One region of the Paenibacillus sp. YSY-4.3 genome, then DNA from elsewhere that is predicted to be linked to it. Evidence: riboswitches for the same ligand, from Rfam matches in the RefSeq annotation. Region 1 holds a riboswitch; the other holds the start of a gene.
What was found. A riboswitch is a leader RNA that binds a small molecule or an ion and turns the genes downstream of it on or off. The one in region 1 is predicted to bind FMN.
Positions count from the first base shown of each region.

Region 2: another riboswitch for FMN. It lies ahead of ACYUJT_RS00405 (DMT family transporter); the one in region 1 lies ahead of ribD (bifunctional diaminohydroxyphosphoribosylaminopyrimidine deaminase/5-amino-6-(5-phosphoribosylamino)uracil reductase RibD).

Region 1 is NZ_BAABMC010000003.1:296,900-307,058, reverse strand. Features, by position in the region: gene ACYUJT_RS12210 (DUF1617 family protein) at 1-183, opposite strand, end outside; gene ACYUJT_RS12205 (hypothetical protein) at 205-756, opposite strand; gene ACYUJT_RS12200 (hypothetical protein) at 896-1,690, opposite strand; gene ACYUJT_RS12195 (hypothetical protein) at 1,704-2,429, opposite strand; gene ACYUJT_RS12190 (hypothetical protein) at 2,588-3,355, opposite strand; gene ACYUJT_RS12185 (hypothetical protein) at 3,352-6,096, opposite strand; gene ACYUJT_RS12180 (hypothetical protein) at 6,059-6,241, opposite strand; gene ACYUJT_RS12175 (hypothetical protein) at 6,920-7,201, shown strand; FMN riboswitch at 7,335-7,511, shown strand; gene ribD (bifunctional diaminohydroxyphosphoribosylaminopyrimidine deaminase/5-amino-6-(5-phosphoribosylamino)uracil reductase RibD) at 7,786-8,892, shown strand; gene ACYUJT_RS12165 (riboflavin synthase) at 8,930-9,610, shown strand; gene ACYUJT_RS12160 (bifunctional 3,4-dihydroxy-2-butanone-4-phosphate synthase/GTP cyclohydrolase II) at 9,658-10,159, shown strand, end outside.
Region 2 is NZ_BAABMC010000001.1:87,349-97,507, reverse strand. Features, by position in the region: gene ACYUJT_RS00415 (choice-of-anchor I family protein) at 1-3,893, opposite strand, end outside; gene ACYUJT_RS00410 (SGNH/GDSL hydrolase family protein) at 4,074-4,967, opposite strand; gene ACYUJT_RS00405 (DMT family transporter) at 5,116-6,096, opposite strand; FMN riboswitch at 6,225-6,377, opposite strand; gene ACYUJT_RS00400 (ABC transporter ATP-binding protein) at 6,621-7,373, shown strand; gene ACYUJT_RS00395 (ABC transporter permease) at 7,361-8,116, shown strand; gene ACYUJT_RS00390 (MetQ/NlpA family ABC transporter substrate-binding protein) at 8,213-9,058, opposite strand; gene ACYUJT_RS00385 (methionine ABC transporter permease) at 9,120-9,803, opposite strand; gene ACYUJT_RS00380 (methionine ABC transporter ATP-binding protein) at 9,796-10,159, opposite strand, start outside.

The DNA.
Region 1 (10,159 bases):
CTGACCATCGCCATCCAGTACGCAGTGCTCCATCACGAGGTCAAGATATTCTTCCTTATATTGTTGAAAGCGCTCCGCCAAAATTTTAATGAATCGAGTTCTCATACGAGAGCTAAAATCCAGTAATTTCAGACGATACAGAAAAGAGATGACATATTCCAGTTCATGAATGAAAAACTTCAAAGCGATTCGCTCCTTTGGCATTTAGTTGTTTGGGATCAGAACGTTTTTGATGACGTCTGTATTTTCTAAATTTGCATTTTCGATGTAATCCAGCAGTTCGCTTTGCAGTTCTTTATTGTTTTGGACCAATTCCTCGTACATGCTGAATTTCTTCCAGATGCGAGAGTAGATTTTTTCAATTTCTGCTTTCTCAAAATGCTCAAAAATGGTCTCAGCCAGCTCGCTGTCCAGCATTTTATTGAAGATATCGACTTTTTCCTCAAAGGAATAGTCGGTCCGCTCGGTTAAAGTAGAGAAAAACAAGAGGATATGAAGGCTTAAATAATCCATTAATTTGTTTTCTTTCAGTTCGGAAAATCTGCGGTTATACTCGGTAATGAATTCAGAAAAGCTCACGAGCATTTCATCGATCCGTGTTGGCCTGAAGCAGGTATGTACCTCTGTATAGCGCCCGTCTTCAAAGCTGACCCGTTGCAGCTTGTCATATTTATCTACATCTTGCACCAAGTTGTCTAGCGTTAGTTTAGTATCTTTTACTTTATTCGTTTTCGTGGATTTCGTTTTAGTCGTCATATGAATCATCTCCTAGTTCGTATTGTTTTGTATTTTATGATGAGCTGGTTTCTTTTCATCTGAAAATGAGCAAAGGACCAATTCACTAGCTTTAAGATAAGAAGAATGAAGGGAGGAGGGGAGAGCCCCTCCTAAATCCTTACGCCAAATCTTCCTCATCATAAATCCGCATCACGTACAGATCGTGAGAGTCGGCTGGCTTCAAAGCCTCCATCGGAATATCAAGTGGAGAAGGTTCTCCATCTGGCTGCATATTGAGGTTCCAGTTATCCTCGATTTTTGCATTATCGACCGTAATTTGTGCTGCATAGTCCTTTTGAAGGTGATAGTCACGCACCAATACGTCGAGCACGAGCTTGAAGCTTCCGGCGAATTTATCGGAGGATGCGCGGATTTCCTTCGTATCAGGACTTGCCGCTGTTTCGTAGTAAACGATGATTTTGCTGTGATCCGGAATTTCGCCGCTGGCGAAGGAAACCGTCTTGCCGCTTACGGTATAGCTGTTCGATGCTGGTGCCGAGGCGACATATTCAAAGGCTTTGCCCACCGTTCCGTCTGCATGGAGCAGGTTCACGCTGACCAGCGCTCCGCTGCTAGCTGGTGTATATGTAAGTGTAGCGGCATCTCCACTCACTACGCATACTTCATTTTTAATGACATTCTTCGCACTAGAGGTGACCTCGTTGCCAAGCAGCATGCCCAGCATTTCGTTGGAGAACAGGGCATCCTGCAGCACGAATCTTGCAGAACGGCCGCCGGAGAACCCGACCAACTTTGGATTGCCGCTTCCGCCCACGGCATATACCGTTTCTGCGGTGTTCTCAATGTTAGACATTTTCAGCGTGTCGATTTTAACTTTCAGCTTTCCTGTTTCGATATCGAAAAATGATGCTGTTGCAACGTCCCGTACTGCCCATCTATTTGTAACTGCCATAAAAAAATTCCTCCTAATAAATAATTTTTGTCCAATTGATTTCTTGCATATTAATCTTTTTTGCATCGATATTGCCGGTATAAATGCCAGTGACGACACTGTTGTAATGATCGATATTTTCAAGCCGGTAATAGCCGTCATAGAACTGATAAATACTCAGCTCGAAAATATTATGGATATTGATGCCGCTGGTCGATTTCCAGGACAGGCCCGATATGATGCTGTGCAAATTCATGACCGGTTTCTTGGCGGGCTTGTTCGCTTTGCCCTTCATTAGTTTCTCGATCATTTCTTTGGCTTTTGAATTTCCAGGATTATACTCATCCTTGTCGTTGGCTAATTCAGCCTTGTTAGCGATTTTCACGATCTCCTGGAAACGTTGAAAATTGCCTTCGTGCAGGGTCATCCCATCTCCTAGGTTGAAATAGGGAGCCTCCTCAGAATCTACGAGCTCAATTTCTTTTTGTAATAGAAGTTGGATTCCGTTGGTAAAAGAAGCTCGGAAGTGTTCGTTCTGCATGAAGAAATAACACGCCAGCACAAATGCCGACTCCGGTACTTCTCCCAAGCCGGATATTCTTGACTTGTCAAACAATAGAGACGACAGTGATTCCATGTAGCTGCTGTACCCCAGCTTAATGACATCTCTCAGCTTCGGTGAGCGGATATAACCGATATCTGCGACAAACACCGGTTCATTCGCCAGCAAAGCAAGCTGAATGTCTTCTTCATGGGTCATTTCGGTGGCTCCATCCATTCCGATTGATTCATAGTTAAGCACCTCCTTAAAAGTCAAAAATTTAATTATTTAGGAATATTGTGAATTCCTATCACTAATACAAATTTGGGCCGATACCGTCAAAGTCTTTATGTATCAACGCTTGAGGGAGTTTTCCATCACTTCACGAACACGTGTTCCCTTATTTTCTTCATGCTATTCCGCTGCCATTCTTTTTGTTTTGCCCTGGAGCATTCGTTGCAGTATTTCTTTCGATTGGAAGTTTGGCGAAGCAGGATGCCGCAGGAACTGCAGCATATCATCTTATCGCCGCGCCACTCCAAATATAGGTAGATGTAATTTCTGAAATCCCTCACGATGATTCCTGCCGCGTCCTGATCATTCGCAAACAACACTCTTTTACTCAATTTTTTGGTGTTCAAGGTCGGTTCAATTACACCGAGCGTCATTAGATCATTGACGAGCAGTCCCTGCTTGATGCTATTCGCCGTAACCTTGGCATCTTTAAAAATATCGCTTCGCGGAGTGTTCACCCAATAGGAGTCATTGCCATTCATCTTGTTGAAAATTTTGCTGTATACCAAGTAAACGAAGGCTAGCTTCTCGTGAATCAAGCTATTCAAGCCCCTGATATATTCCAATTCTTTGTTGGTTATGACGACTTCCTTGATTTCCAAAAGCGAATGATCTTGTTTCTCAATCGTTTTGACCCATCGGTCTAAAGTATCCTGCCACTTGACGCTGTTAAAATGCGGATAATGGTTCTGCATGAACAATTCGATTGCATTGCGAGTTTCCTGTCGGTTGTTGCCAAGCGAGTAATAGTGTTTGATTAAACAGGTAATCGTTTTAGAGATTTTCTGATGGATAAAACCTTCCGTCAGCGCCTGTTGAACGAGCTCTATTTCGTTAATGATTAATTTCATGCGGGCTTCAGCTCCTTATGATCAGGATCTTTTAGGTTTACGGTTTCAAGCGAAAACAAACTTCCGCCGAAGGAAATGCTGCCATGCCGATCCTGCCGTGGATAAGTGATGGTATGGCCATTTTTCTCTAGCAAATTCGATAGGATCTGATCGCTGCAAATATCCCAAATGATTTGCTTGGTCGTATTTTTGCTGTAGCAGAGGTCCAGTAAAATATTGCACACATCTTCTGTGTTGCTGCATTTTTCATAAACTTCCTGCTTGAAGGATTCCTTGAACATCATTCTGGCGGACTGTGCTTCATCTTCGCTCATTCTATTTTTTCTCGTTGAGAGGACATGGCTTTTAACGGTTTCCTGATATATCTCCACTACCTCGGATAATTGCTGAAATATTCTTTTGGAGTAGGGCTTGGCTGTTTTGTAAATGCTGTAGTCAAATTCCGTTTTGGAAGCTGTTTCCTTCGTTCGATCGAACACATCCTCAACCATCCGGCACAATCTGTTCATGACGGACTTGGTGATCGAGAGGGGCATATAGTCATAGTAATTTTGTAAAAATAATTGTTCGTCGTTTGTCCGTTCTTCTTTGGCAGTGAGCTCGTTAAGGCCGATTCTGAATCTTTCCCAGCAATTCATTTCATAGGCTTTGATATGGCTGCGATATTGTTTGTGCAGCTCGGGATAAATGTAACCAAAAAAATAAGGCTTTTTGTCGGCAAGGATGCGCAGATTCAACTCCCGGTCCTTTGAGGCGTCGGCAGCCTGGCGGTCATACCATTCTTTAGGCATGTCCTTGCTATTGATGCCTTTCGTTTTATCGATTGCGTTCTGCTGATAGTTTTGGCCGCTTTGAATGCGATAGGTTAGCGTCTTATATTCTTTGCTGTTTTTCGGGAACTTGGCGCGGACATCGAACATGGACGTAATCCGGTTCGTGACTTTGCCGATTTCGTCGCCGAAGCTGTTTTTGTTTGCTTGAATCGCATCTTCTTCGGTTACGATTTTCTTATCGGCGATTTTCTGGACGCATACGATAGCAGGTAATCTCTCAATGCTGTCCAGCAGCACCTTGTTATTGGTAGTAAGAACGGCGTCGCCGTCCTTGTCCGCTCCGTTCAGAGCATGGGTGGTGGTGTCCCATGAATTGAAAATCGTGACTGTGTTCATATATTTGTACCAATAATTCATTTCCGGCGTATTTTCCAATTGAAGTATTCTTATATTTTCCGCGCAGGTCATCGGTGCCCTGAAGCAGGCGACCTGGCTTACGTTTCTGTCATTCCAGTATTTTGAATAGAAGGAACCCGCACGGAGCAGCCCCGTAATCTCCATCCCGAACATGCTCTGACATAGACTGAAGGGGTCGCCAGAGATGGTGGAGAAGTTGCCGGCTACTTTTATAACGCCGACCTTGGCATCATTTATTCTTTTCTTAATCATTCCATAAACTTTATTCCTTATGAACGGGTCATGAATGACGCTTGGATCAGCCATAAGAGCTTTGGAGAAATCATTGCCTTTCTTATGAAAAGTATCTGTTGTAATATCTTTGCCGTTTAAAAACAAAATGCTCTTATATGGATCCAGCCCTAAAATATCATTGATTTCATTCACGGTTGGCGCTATTAGCGTTCGGAGTTGCTCGTCGGATAGATCCAGGGACTGAATGAACTGATAATTGAGATTTCGTTCATCCTCCAGCGTTTCGGGAGTCACTTTGGTTACGCTAAAGGAATAATTGTTTTGTTGGCAGTTTTGGAGATAGTGCTCAAGATGATCATAGGAGTCCCATAGCTTAAGCATGGAGGCCGTCAGTACAATCTCCGCCTTACGGATGTCTCTTTCATATCCCCATATATCTTTGACGATATAGCTTTCAGCTATTTGCTCCGCAAACGCGTGGAAATCGAACGTAAACAGCATGCCTTTCGTAAAAGCATTTCTGATGCAAAAGCCGCTAGGAATATAATTTTCCCCGAGATGCTTGGCCCATTTTTCGCTAAGGGAAGGGAGGATCAGTCCATAACCATCGCTTTCGTTCAGTTTAATGTCATAATTTTCTTTGTATCTCATCTTTGGAAACTTCTTTGTGACCGAATCGTCAATTTCAATGACATTGCTGACGAACGAGGTTTCGCAATCATTTATCACCAGAATTCCATTAGGATGAGGCACCGGAGTGCTTGTACTGCACACAAGGGATTTATAGGCTTCAAGCCTGGCAGGGACAAATGATATGTTCATATTTCTGCCGTTATTAATTCTTCTGTTTAGTTCGTCGTAGATGTCACAATTCACAAAGACAACGGTGCTGTTCTTCGCTCCGCTTGTTGTTGCTAACAATCTTTTATATTTTATGCCATTGATATTAAAGCCCTTTTTGCTGTTCAAACGGTCATAGTCCTGATTATTATCGATAACGACGCTCAGGTAGCTGGAAACGAACGAGGCCTCGTACAATTCCTTATATAGCGTGTTGAGCTTTTTTTTATTGGCGGCTAAGTTCTCTTTCATTTTTAAAAGATGAATCTGATCCCGGATACTTAATATGTATGGGTCTTGATTTTCTCTATGTTCTATTTCCAAAATGAACCGGAGCGCCGTACTGTCCGCCAATGCTACGATTTCTTCGTTTCTCATCGCTTCTTCAATGGAAAGGGAAAGGTTCCATTTCGCTTTTCGGAGCCGGGAGGAACGAATTTTATAAACGTATTTCAAGGAAGCTGATTGTTTGGCCAATAAAATTACCTCCTGCAGTATAACGATCCTCTGCCGTAATAATGATGATTTCCTGCATGTCCTCGTCAAAAAAATCGGATTTGTTGTCGATTTCGCCGTCGTAGTACAGATCTTGCCAGCTTAGCCTGGAATGTCCGCGTCTCATCCACATCACCTCCCCTCGGTTAACGCCACCATGGTATTTTCATTTCATAAAGGACACAGGCGTGTCCGCTAATCATCTAATTCTCACTAGCTGTAAGCACATGTATGGAGATCCTCTTGTATTACCGAAATGGTATATTTATCGAATAGGCTAATCATAAATTCTAAGGATTTCGCTTAGGTAGGAATGTGTGCAGGAAAGCAAGTAGCTATAGTTATTTCCTGAATTTACGCAACTTTTGCCGTTTTTCATATTGAATTCTCAACTCCATCATGTTTTAATATAAAGTAATCTGTTGTTACCAATAAGGTAATACTATCATGGATTTTAACGAAATGCAAACATATGTTCCTGTATATCCTGTTTTTAACTTCATATTATTTTCCTGGTTAAATTCGATGTATTTTCTGAATGTCGATGAGAGGGTTAAGCTGGATGAATTGCTCTAGAATAATCGGGGATTTTTTGTTGAACGAGAAAGGTAGCATATCTACACCTATTGAAAATGATAGCTTGTAAATGATTGTTGCTCGAGATATTCTGTTCATCGAATAGTTTGCTACCATGTACCTACTACCAACGAATTAAAGCAACCGTTTAGTTTGACCGTATTTTACCCAAACATAATCGGTTAAAGAATAAAAAAGTATATTTTTGTGAAGTGAGAGGTGGACTCTTATGTATAGCTGTATCCATTGCGGCAGCGTCTATTTGAGGAAGGCCGATGCAGAAAAATGTGTCGATAAAGAAGTTGAGGCGCCGCTAATTGAAGTGGGGAAATTATTAGTGGATTACTCTTATGACCAAGAAACTCTCATCCGATGCTTCAGTATCAAGAAAGCGGGGCATGAAATTTCTTATCAATTTGAATGGCTTGAACCGGAAGAAAATGAGTGGAAATACGTGTTCACCGTAAATAGCAATGAATGTTTGAAAGATCATTTTTCAGAGCAATTATGATTACCATTTCAAATTAAATATAGGATTGTGCAAGGTGCCCATTCAGATTGGCGCCTTGCTTTTTAATTTTTTTGGTGGTAACATCTTTACGAAGCCATTAATCAACACAGTGAGACAACTAAATATTTTCCAACGTTAACTTCGGGGCAGGGTGAAATTCCCTACCGACGGTGATGACTGCTTGAGAACTCAGTAGAATGAGCTTGAAGCAAGTACAAGTCCGTGACCCGTTTGCGCTACATATTAAGCATGCGGCTGAGCCGGTGAGATTCCGGGACCGACAGTATAGTCTGGATGGGAGAAGGAAACGCAGGATATATGACGTATCAACTACGAATATATCTATATGATTAAAGCATATTCTTTAAGTTCCAATTTTCACATAGCGGACACTTGAAGAGTTGGTTTAGCGATGACGGTTTTGGGTGCTTTTTGTGCAAATTTGCCCCCATGTTCCGTTATGTTTTCGCATACCCGACTTTGTGCTTTCATTTTGCGTATAATTGCTCTCATGGCCCCATCGGACTCCGGTGGGGCTTTATTTATTTGCTGATATTGCTTGAAGCAGGTGGAGGTGAAACATATTGGAAATTATTAATGATGAGTACTATATGAGACTAGCGATTGACATGGCGAGCCGGTCTCAGGGACAAACCGGTATCAATCCGGTCGTTGGAGCCGTGATCGTGAAGAACGGCGAGGTCGTCGGGCTTGGCAGTCACTTGAAGCGGGGAACTCCGCATGCGGAAGTCCATGCGTTGAATATGGCCGGGGAGTCTGCTGAAGGCAGCACGGTCTACGTTACGTTGGAGCCATGCAGCCACTACGGAGCCACGCCCCCATGCAGTGAGGGGTTGATTAAGGCCGGGGTGAGCCGCGTCGTTGTTGCTTGCGAAGACCCTAATCCACAAGTGGCCGGTAGAGGTATAGAACTGCTGCGGAGAAACGGCATTGAGGTGAAAGTCGGTGTGCTGCGGGACGAGGCGGTCAAGCTGAATCGGAAATTCATCAAATTCATTACGACAGGGCTGCCTTACGTCACCATCAAGACCGCAAGTACGCTAGACGGCAAAATCGCTTCTAAAAGCGGTGACAGCAAGTGGATTTCCAACGAGGAATCACGTGAGCGCGTACACACGATGCGTCATCGGCACGATGGCATTATGGTCGGGGTGGATACAGTGATCGCCGATGATCCTTCATTAACGACGAGGTTATCGGTACCCGGCATCTCCCCGGCAAGAATCATTGTGGACTCGACTCTCCGCATTCAAGGCGGAGCCAAAGTGCTCGTCGACAGTGCCGCACAAACCATTGTGCTGACTACGGAGCAGGCACCGGAAGATAGACGGTCAGCTCTAACGGAGCAGGGGATTCAAGTCATCGTTTGCGGCGAAGGGCCGCAGGTGGATCTTCGCTCTGGATTGCAAAAGCTTGGGGAGCTCGGCATCTCCTCCCTGCTTGTCGAAGGCGGTGGCCGCCTTAACGGGTCGCTGCTGCGCGGCAGGCTAGTCGATGAAGTCGCTTTGTTCCTGGCGCCTAAAATCATCGGTGGTTTGAATGCACCAGGAACCTTCGTGTTCGATGGCTTCGAGCTCATGAAGGATGCGGTCACCTTAAGCGAACTGTCCGTGGAGCAAATTGGCGATAATGTATGCATTACGGGATATCCCGTTTGGAACGCATTGTGAAATGGCTTAAGGAGTTAGTGGAAAGGAGGAGGCTGCAATGTTTACCGGATTAGTGGAGGAAGTCGGCGCAATTAAATCAGTTCAAAGCAAGGGCGAGGCCATGGTCATCAGTATAACGGCGAATACCGTGACGCAAGGGATGAAGCTTGGGGACAGCGTGGCGGTAAACGGGGTATGCCTGACGGCGACGCATTTTGACCGCTCATCCTTTACAGTTGACGTTATGCCGCAAACGTACCGCCACACGAACTTAAGCCAGATCAGACCGGGCAGCAAAGTGAACCTGGAACGAGCTATGGCTGCTGACGGCCGTTTCGGCGGACATATCGTTCAAGGGCATGTGGACGGAATAGGAACGATCATGGGAATGAAACAGGATCAGAATGCGGTTGTGTTCGAAATTTCCCCTGCGAAGAAGTCTTTGTTCAAATACATTATTCCTAAAGGCTCCATTACGATCGATGGTATAAGTCTGACGGTGGTGCGCGCGGAAGGGCATATCTTCAGCGTATCGATCATTCCTCATACTCTGGCGGAGACTGTTCTGGCTTATAAACGCCAGGGCGATACCGTTAATCTGGAATGCGACATCCTCGGCAAATACGTTGAGCATTTGCTCGGGTACGGCAAAGGGAACAATGAGGAAGAGCCGTCCGGAACCGAGGGATCTTCATCAGGCATAGATATGCCGTTTCTGATGAATAACGGGTTTGCATAAGTTATGTTGCTTCAATTAATAGAACAGCTATAGGGAGGGACATAAACATGAGTGACATTCAATTGGACCGGGTAGAAGAAGCCATTTACGAGCTCATGCGCGGCAAAGTCATTATCGTCGTTGATGATGAGGACCGCGAGAATGAAGGAGACTTTGTGGCGCTCGCGGAGAAGGCGACGCCGGAAGTTATCAACTTCATGATTACCGAAGGGCGCGGGTTAGTCTGTTTGCCGATTACGTCGGAACGAGCGGAGGAGCTGGATTTAAAACCGATGGTCGCCCAAAATACGGACTATCATGGCACGGCTTTTACCGTATCGATCGACCATGTCGACACTACGACCGGCATATCGGCCTATGAGCGTTCGCTTACGGTGAAGGCGATCATGGATCCGAGCGCGAAGCCTTCCGACTTCCGTCGGCCGGGGCATATGTTCCCGCTGATCGCGAAGAAAGGCGGTGTCCTGCGGCGTGCGGGGCATACAGAAGCGGCGGTCGATCTGGCGCGGATGTGCGGTTCATACCCAGCCGGCGTCATTTGCGAAGTAA
Region 2 (10,159 bases), on a different contig from region 1:
GATCCCGCAGCGCTCTTATCCTCCGCCTGTATGATGATCTCACGGTTCCCTTTCTCAGCGGCCGCCAGAACGGCTTCAACGTCAGACAGCCGCGCGGTAATCCGGATCATTTCCGTGCCGTCCGCTGTTATTTCTTTCGTCCGCTGCAGCTGTTCACCAGACAGTACATGCCCACCCTGACTGCCGTTTCCACCGGCGCCATTAGCCTTATCCGGCTCATTCTTGCCAGTTCCCTGGCTCCCGCCAACGGTACTGCTGCCTCCATTTCCATTTCCAGATCCGCTTCCATTCCCATTCCCATTCCCATTCCCATTGCCGCCACCAGCATTGCCGCCCCCGCTACCATTTCCAGGATTGCCTACAGGCTTCGCTTGTTCAACAATGCGTCCTTCTACACGGGGACTGACCGTCCCGCCCCGCTGCTCCACGTGCTCGATAAAGATTTCATAGTCGGGATATCCAAGATCCTCATAGTACGCACCAAGCGCAATCGCTTCGGCAAAAGATACATAACCGTCTCCCCCATTAGCCACGAAGCTATTAGTTGCCAAACGGTAAGTTGCAGACTCGTTCAGCGGGATGTACCGATCGCCGCTTTGAATCTGGATATCGTACACTTTGCTGCCAACCGGAGCTCCCGGGTCCCACTTGAACTTCATCCCAGCGACCTGCGGAAATTTACCCGGCAGATCGGCAAGCTTGGCGCCGCTAACGCCATTTTCAAGTCCATCCTTAAGCTGTTTGCCGGTGACATCCAAAATAAATAGCGTGTTCCCGAACGGCATCACCGTGCGCAGCTCGCCCATCGTAATTTCGCCTTCATCAATGGAGGCGCGAATTCCCCCGCCATTGGTCAGCGCAATGTCCGCATTTTTGAGAGCCTTCGCTTTCGCCAGCATGCCATCGGCAATGAAGTTCCCCAAATTCGTCTCTCTGGAGCGCACATGCTCACGCTCACCGTCGAGCGCAACGCCGGCATTCCCGATCACCTGCTTCTTGAGCACGTCCAGTTCGGCGTTATACGGCTCCAGCATCGCTTTCAGCTCACGATCTTCCTCTACCTGGCCGTCTACGGGAATGAGCCCTCCGGACGTTTGGCCCGCTCCCGTCAGCACGACGCCGTCACGATCGAAATAAAGATCGACGCGGCCCAAGTATTTTCCCCATTCATTGGCCTGCACGATTACCGTCGGCGCACTGCCGCCCGGGTTCAGGACGATTTCCGGCTCATCCAGCTTCGTATGGGTATGGCCACCAACAATCAAGTCGATCCCTTCCACCGCGCCAGCGAGCTGTTTATCCCGGCTGTAGCCCAGATGGGACAAGGCGATAATGATCTGAATTCCTTCTTGCTCCATCGCCTTTACCGTCTCAGCAGCAGCCTCCACAGCAGGAAGAAACGCAACGTCCTTACCAGGACTTGATGTTTCCTTCGTATCTTCCGTAGTCAAGCCCATCACGCCAACACGTTTGCCGTTTACCTCAAATACGACATACGGATACACGCCGGCATCCCCGGCCGACTTAGGAATGCCAGCTGCCACCGTCTTGGGTGATTTAATCCATGAGCTCATATGTTTATCCTTGCTGAAATCAATATTCGAGCTCACCAGCGGAAACTGTGCCTGGCTCACAAAATCGGCAAGCACGGCCGTTCCCCGATCAAACTCGTGATTGCCAAAGGTCATCGCATCATATTGCAGTTTATTCATGAATGCCAAATCGGCAAGCCCCAGCCACTTAGTAAAATAAAGATCTCCCGAGAACACGTCCCCAGCATCGACCAGCAGACTGTTTCCGGCCGTCTCCTCGCGAATTTCCCTGACGAGTGTTCCGCGTCTCGCGACATCGGCTAAATGGGCATGCGTATCGTTCGTATGCATAACCGTCAGCTTCCAGTCTGCATCGGCAGCCTCACTCACTGTAACTTTCGCCATAGCCATGCCATAGCCATCGTCGCTGATTGCCGTAACCTCTGCGATCCCGGCAGAAACAGGCGTAACGAGTCCATCAGCATTTACTGCAGCAACACCGGCATTGGAGGAGGTCCACTTCACGCCAATTTGGCCAACGCCGACGGCATCCACCACAGCCGTCAGCTTCTCCCCGGCTTCGCCTAAATTAAGATGCAAGTCCGTCTTATTCAAAGTTACCTTAGTAACCTCCAACTCAAGGACGGCCACGGTGCCGCCTACCTCGTTTGCGACGAGCAGCAACGGGCGGCCTGTCGGACTGTCTGGCGCAGCAATGAATTCCAGTCCCTCCGGACCTGTATCGGTATCCAAGCCCGCGCCGAAATCGCGCGTATTCGTATAATTGACAAATTCCGGCGCTGCCGGGTTAGTCACATCATAGGTCATAACGCCGCCGATCCGCTCCAGCCCGATGAAAGCAAACACTTTGTCCCCGACCCGGCCTACCGTGACGTATTCGGGCTCTGGCCCTTTTTTGCCGCTGCGGTCGTCCTTCTCTGTCTTGCTGTGACTCGCATTGAAATTATCCGGGAGGCGCTGAGCCGTAATTTGCTCAAAATCATTGCCGCTATCATACACAAGCCGCATATCCGCAGCATTCCATATGGAGAAAGAACGTCCCCCGAACAAATAAACCCCGTCACTTCCCATATCGCCCGCGACTTCGACTTTATCGTAAACCGTTCCGTTTCCTTCTAGAAACTGCGCCGCCGCAGAGCCGGGGTTCAGCCGGGTTCGCAGCTCGCCAAGCGTTGTGCCGTTCATCCGGCCTGGCCATTCGGTGACGTCTCCTTCATTTGCCGTAAACAGATAGGTTTGGCCGCCAAAATCATAGGCAGCGACTCCGTCCGGCATATATTGGCCGAAGAAAGGGACATTCTCCAGCTTGATCGTCCCATCCTTCACCAAGTCCAATGAATTGGCCGGGTCGCTTAAATCTTTCACGCCTAGCCCCCGCACGGCTGTTACCTTCTTGGCAGCGATATCGATCTCAGCGATCGCGTTGTTCTCCTGCAGCGACACATAGGCAGTCTCTCCATCTGCCGATAGGGCAATGTACTCCGGCTCCAAATCGAATACGGCGTCCGCCTTTGTCCCCGGACCGGTGATGCTGCCGTCTGCACCGGAAGCTCCTCGGATGTGAACCGCATCGTCAATCACCGCAGGATCGTCAAATTTGACATGCGTCACTTCTCCAGTCAGCGTGTCGACGATTGTAACACTGCCTTCCGGATCTACTCCGGCGAGGCGCGGTTCTCCTTCATCCGCCGTCAGTATATAGCGTCCGTCCAGCGTAAACAGAACCATGTCCGGCTGTACGCCGGCCTCGTAGGACGTCAGCAAATTCCCGTCCTCATCCATAACGAGAATTTTGCCCGCTTTGGCTGCATCTGCTTCCTGCACCGCTACGGCTATCCGCTTTGTTTCTGCATGAATATCGACACTGGTCAAATCTCCGTATTGAAAGCCGTCCGTTTCCGCCAATTCCTTAACTTGAATCGTCTTCTCCTTCGTTAAAACTCCGCCAGCCAGCTTGACGATATCGAGGCTCGGCGGATTAGAAGAACCGTTAACGAGATAGAACCTTCTGTTCCCCTTATTGTATTTCACAATCTCGGCCACGCCGCCATCCTTGTTCGTAGAGCCGACCTGGTATGAACCGATTTTGCGAATATAGAGCTTGTCTGTAAAATCGTAAGAGGCCGCCGCATTGTAGACATTTTGCGTTACAGAATATGCCGCCGCAGCTTGTTCATAATCCGCTTGTCCGGCATCAGTTTTGGGGATTTCAACGTTTGATACTTCTAATGCTGCACCATAATCCTCGGCATAAGCTGCAGCCCCCGTAAATAGAGAGCCGGCAAGAAGCTGAACTGCCAGCAGTAAAGATATCGTTCTCCCGCCCGTATTTCGTAACATAATGTCCCTCCCCGTGTTATGTTCATAATCGCCCCCATCATATAGAACGAATGTTATCTCTAACGCTTTAATATTGCCGCATTATGTAAATTTCCCAGCTGATCGCAAATACAAAAAGCCAGCAGGCTTCTTCTTGTAAGGAAGATGAATCCGCTGGCCTTGTTATACTTTATTGCCATATCACTTGCGAATATGACAGAGCTCATCCAATTTCACAGTCATTTGCTCCGCGATTCGCAGCGCCTCTTTCAGTGGAGGCGTCTCTGCTTTGTACGCATTGCTGTGTCCCACATGCTCTCTCCATGCAGTACTTAATAAATAACGCCGTTCCGTCAGCAGCCGGATGAATTCTCCTTCATTGCTGGCCGCCCACTCGGGAGTATGTTCCAACTCAACATGAAATACGGAATGGAGAATCGCTTTCGCCATCACCCAATGCCCGTCGTCTTCAGGATGAACGGCATCGCCGTAAATGTAGTCAGGGTCTTCTTCCCGGCGGGATTGAATATACGACATGACCGCATCCCGGAGATCGACGACGGTATAACCCGACTCCCCACCGAATTGGCGTATATACTGGGCAAAGCGCCCAAGCACATCGTTATATCCTTCGTAAGGAGTGTCATACCCGTACACCTCTGCGCCTTCCCCAAGCGGAGTCCGCTCTGCCGGAACCGACGATAAATCGAACGGCGGCGGAGTCATGAGAATTACCCTTGCCCCTGTCTCCCTTACCCGGTCAACAGCTTTGCGGATCCCGCTGCAATACGCCTCGTAAATGTCCTCCCGGTAAGAATAGTAAATTCCGTCATTCATGCCGTAGCAGATAAAAACCCAATCCGGGCTGCTCTCCTCCAGCGCGCGGTCAAGCCGCTCGAACAGCCATGGACGAGGCTCCTCGAGACCCGGTTCGGACATCCCGGCAACCATCTCTCCGCCAACGCCGAGATTGATGAACTCCAAATCCCCTTGCGGCGGATTTTCCAAAAAATACGCTTCCAAATATCGAATGTATCCCCCGTTTTCCGTGATGCTGTCGCCTAGAAATACGATTCGCTTCTTTAAATGGCCCATACCGTCATCACCTTTCCTGCCAACTTAGGTCTAAAAGTATTTTACCGTACATTGCGGGGGACTGTCGCTAAAAAAATCGATCACCACCTGCCTTCCACCAGAAGACAACGATGATGATCGATCTAAAAAGCAATCATTTCTATATGAATTATGAAGACTTAAGTGCTGCATCAGGCGCCGCCTGAGATTGTCGGGAAATAACGAACAGCGTGGCCCAAATCAGCATAAATCCGAAGGCCTGAGCGACCGTGACCATTTCCTGAAAGGCAATCCAGTTGATAAGCACCCCGACCATCGGGAAGCTCAACTCTGCAAGCGTGGCGACGGAGGCCTTAGTCGTAGTCAGCCCTTTATAGTAGACGAGCAGGCTGAGCAGGCCTGGCAGCAGCGCTTGACCGAGCAAGTTCAAAGATACGGCCGCAAAAGCACCAGACTCCGTAGGAATGTTCCAAGCAGCCCCTTCGTTCCAGGTGATCGCGAACAACAATGGCAATGCCAGCAGGAAACGAAGCGAGGTTACTGTCTCGTATTTCATTTGGCCTACCATCAGACGGCCCATCACCGTAGAACCGCCCCACAGAGCCGCCGCGCCAAGCGACAGCAGGCTGCTGACGTGCACGATTTCACTCCAGTGCCCGATCGGCAGCGTAAAGCCGAAGGTCAGCAGATAGGTACCGCCCAGAGCCAGAATAATCAGCCAAGAAAAATGACGCGGCAAGCGTTCCTTCAGCAGCATCCTTGCCAGCACGATCGCAAACAGCGGCTGGAGCTTCTGCAGCAGCAGGACGGCATTCGGATTGCCGTTAACGAGTCCCATCGTGAACAAAATGGTAGCTATGGCCGATCCGCCCCATGATATAAAGAGCAGGGCCCCGGCTTGCTTCCAGCCCAATCCTCGCAGCTCCTGGCGATTCTTCCACATCACCGGAATGGCGATTAGTGCGATAATGATATGCTCCAGCAGCACGATTTGTGCGGATGTAAGCGACTTAAGCAGTATGATGCGAAACAACGGATCGGCACCCCAGAGGGCAGCTCCGAGAACGACCAGCCAGAACCCGCTTTTCGAGCGGGCGGCTTGCAGCGGCAGCGAAGGTTTGATTTTGACTCCTACAGTTACGTTTTCCATCTTGCGGTCTCCTTACCTTGAATACGGAGTCTTATACGCAGAAAACCCCCGTGATCGACAACGTCGACCTGTACGGGGGCTGATCAAATAAGCTTGCCTGGACATGACAAATCCACAGCATGCTTATCCTTGATCTTCTCCCATCCGGACTTTACCGTCGGCCCTGGAATTTCACCAGATCAGTCCCTGCCTAATTCAGACAAGGAGTCGCGGGCTGAAGGCCGTTCAAGGAACGGACTATCACCGCCGGTCAGGAATTTCACCTTACCCCGAAGATCCATATTCAATTTCGTTTTTTGTATTTCAAAAATTGTCTTATTGCTTTGAATTTAGAATACTACAAATTAACGCTTATTCCTATGAAGGAAGTCACATTTGAAATCATATCATGATATATTTCATGTAAATTCATTTCACTTTCAACTATTATAACATTTTTTCACACGTTGTGTAGCCACTTTTTATTCTAAAAAGATTTGTTAAAATGTTCTATATAAATATCCGGAAAAAGAGGTGCCCATCATTTGCCTAATCTGCTTGAATTGGAACAATTGAAGAAGAGCCATGCGGACTCGCCTGGATCTCTTCTTTTTAGCAATGCCAGCGCATCCGTGGCCAGCCACGACCGCGTTGCCCTCCTTGGCATGTCGGGACAAGGGAAAAGCACCTTACTGCGAATCCTGTCTCTGCTGGATGCAGCCGACGAAGGCGATATCCGCTTAGAGGGCATATCCTCCAGGCAAGTCGACCCTATAGAGTGGCGTAAAGCTGTCTGCTACGTGGCCCAACAGGCCGTCATGCTGCCCGGCAGCGTCGAGGATAATTTGCGGACGGTACATCAATTGCACCGCGTTCCTTACGACGCTCCGTTTGTGAGCAAACTGCTTGCGCAAGCAGGCCTTGAAGCGATCGACCTCAGCAAAAATGCGGCTGATTTATCCGGCGGAGAGAAGCAGCGCATCGCCTTGATACGTTCTCTCCTGCTGCGGCCAAAAATACTTTTGCTCGACGAAATCACGGCTTCGCTGGATCAGAGCAACGCTCAAAGGATTGAAGAACTGCTCCGAGCATGGCACCGCCAGGAAGGCACCGCTATGATCTGGGTGACGCATCAACTGGAGCAGGCTGCCCGGATCAGTGATCATGTCTGGTTTATGGGTAATCACACCTTGTTGGAGAAAACACCGATGAAGCAATTTTTTGAGCAGCCCGAGACAGAACTTGCCCGTAAGTTTCTGAACCAGCCGCTGGACAGGGGTGAATTATGTCTCTCTTAGCACTCAGCTTTACGATTATTTTCGTGATGGTCACGATGCTGATCTCCGTATGGCAGAAGCTTGGTTTGGAAAAAGATATCGCCATCGGAACGATCCGCGCCGCTGCGCAGCTGCTGCTCGTCGGTTACGTGCTTCAGTTCGTATTTAACAGCAATCATCCGTTATTCATCATAGCTATCGTCATATTCATGATTACCGTCGCTGCCAGCAATGCCGCCAAGCGAGGCAAAGGGTTAAAAGGTATCTGGTGGAGAGTAGCCATCGCCATCTCGGCGACGGAATTGCTCATGATGGGTCTCTTGCTGGGTCTGGACATCATAGAGCCAACCCCCCAATACATCATTCCGATCAGCGGCATGACCATTGGCAACGCAATGGTGGTAGCCGGGTTGTTCCTGAATCAGTTCAAACGCGATATCCACGCTTCGCGCGGCGAAATTGAAACGCTCCTGTCCCTCGGCGCAACCGCTCGAAGATCGGTTCAGGATGTCATGAAGCGTTCCGTGAAATCAAGTATGATTCCGACGATTGACGGGATGAAAACCGTGGGACTCGTCCAACTGCCGGGCATGATGACCGGTATGATCATTGCCGGAGCCGATCCCGTCGAGGCGGTTCGCTATCAAATCCTGATCGTGTTTGCCTTTACCAGCTCCGCAGCCATTACCAGCATCCTGCTCAGCACGCTCAGCTATCGCCAATGGTTTACGAAGGATTTGCGTCTGCGCCGCGTCGAATTATAATGATGTACGCCAGAGCGTGAAGCATTAATAATATGATTTAAAGCAAAAATCCGGGGCCTTAGAAGTCCCGGATTTTTCTTTGATCGTCGCTTATAATCATTCGAAAGCAGGAATGGCGATTTCATCGTAATTGTCCTGCAGGAACTGCTTCACCTCTGGACCGGACATAGCCTTGGCCAGCTTCTGCACCGCTTCGGAATCTTTGTTATCCTCGCGTGCTACCAGCGTGATCGCAAAGTTGGATTCCGCCGTTTCGGTCAGTAGCGCGTCCTTCTTCGGCGTCAAGCCGAGCGGGCTGGCATAGGCAGGTGTCATGAGCACAAGATCCGCGTCATCGAGCATCCGTGCCAGCATGAGCAAATCCATTTCCTCGAACTTGTAATTTTTCTCATTCTCGATAATATCTGCTTGCGTCGCCTCAATGCCCACGCCTTCCTTCAGCTTGATAATACCGGCTTTATCCAGCATATCCAGCGATCGTCCGATGTTGGACGGATCGTTAGCGATGGCGATCACCGCGCCCTCCGGCAGCTCTTCCATCGATTTATAGCGCTTTGAATAAGCGCCATATATAGCGTGGTAGACCGGCTGAACGGCTACTAGATTAGCGTTCTTGTTCTGGTTGTACTGCTCCATATACGGGACATGCTGAAAGAAGTTGACGTCCACTTCCTTGTTCGCCAGCGCATCGTTCGGCTGGATGTTGTCCGACAATACGACAAGCTCCAAATTAACGCCTTCTTCCTTCAACAGCGGCTGAACGAGCTCGAGGATTTCAGTCATCGGCGGAATGAGCGTTGCCACTTTAAGTGTGACCTCCTCCTGCTGCTGCGGCGATTCCGCTGGCGAAGCTTCCTTATTCACTGCGCCGTTATCCGCTTGTTTACCGCAGCCGGCCACAACAACCATAAGTAATGAGAGCATAAGTATCCATTTTTTCATCGTATGTTTCCCTCCGAATATTTTTCTAAGTATGTTGTAAAAAAACAATTAATCTCCTCAGCTATGACCGCTTATCCAGTATTCTGGAAATCGTCGTGCCTGCATACTGAATGCCCTGCACCAGCACAATCATCAATAGGATCACCCCGGTCATCAGCTCCGTCTCAAATCGCTGATACCCATAGCGAACGGCAAAATCGCCAATCCCGCCGCCTCCGACGATTCCCATGACAGTCGAATAAGAAATGAAGCTGATCGTCGACGTAGTTAACCCAAGTACCAGGCCCGAGCGGGCCTCCACGTACAAAAACTTGACGATCATCTCCAGCTTGGACGCGCCCATCGAGCGCGCCGCTTCGATCACGCCGCGCGGCACATCGAGCAGCGCCTGTTCCACCTGCCGGGCATAGATAGCAATCGCCACGACCGACAAAGGAATCGAGGCCGCCAGCGTGCCAATCGCCGTACCGACGATCATCCGGGTGAGCGGAATCATGAAGACGACCAGCAGCAGGAACGGGAAGGAGCGGATGACATTAACGAGGCCGTTGAGCACCCACGACCAGGTGCGATTCTCATAGATCTGGCCTTTGCGGCACAGGAACAGCAGCGTACCGACGGGCAGGCCGCAGAGGATCGCGGCGACAACCGAAATTCCGACCATGAAGAACGTCTGGCCGATCGCCTTCCTGATCTCGGCCTCGTATTGAATCATGCTGTCCAGCATTACAGAAATATCAAACATCGCGGAGACCCTCCGTACCTAGCAATTGTTCCCTGTACGATTTCGGAGACGGAAGCGCGGCAGCTTGATTCCGCGGCTGCAGTGCAAAGCTGTCCGTCAACCGGCCGTCCTCCATCACGGAGACCCGATGACATATTTGCGCTACCACGTCCATCTCGTGCGTGACGATAACGATCGTGACTCCCAGAGTCTCGTTCACATGCCGCAGGACGCCAAGGATATCATTTGTCGTCTTCGGATCGAGGGAAGAAGTCGGCTCGTCGCAGAGCAGCACCTTCGGGTGATTTGCCAAGGCACGAGCTATCGCCACGCGCTGCTTCTGCCCTCCGCTGAGCGCCGCCGGGTACTCCTCCGCT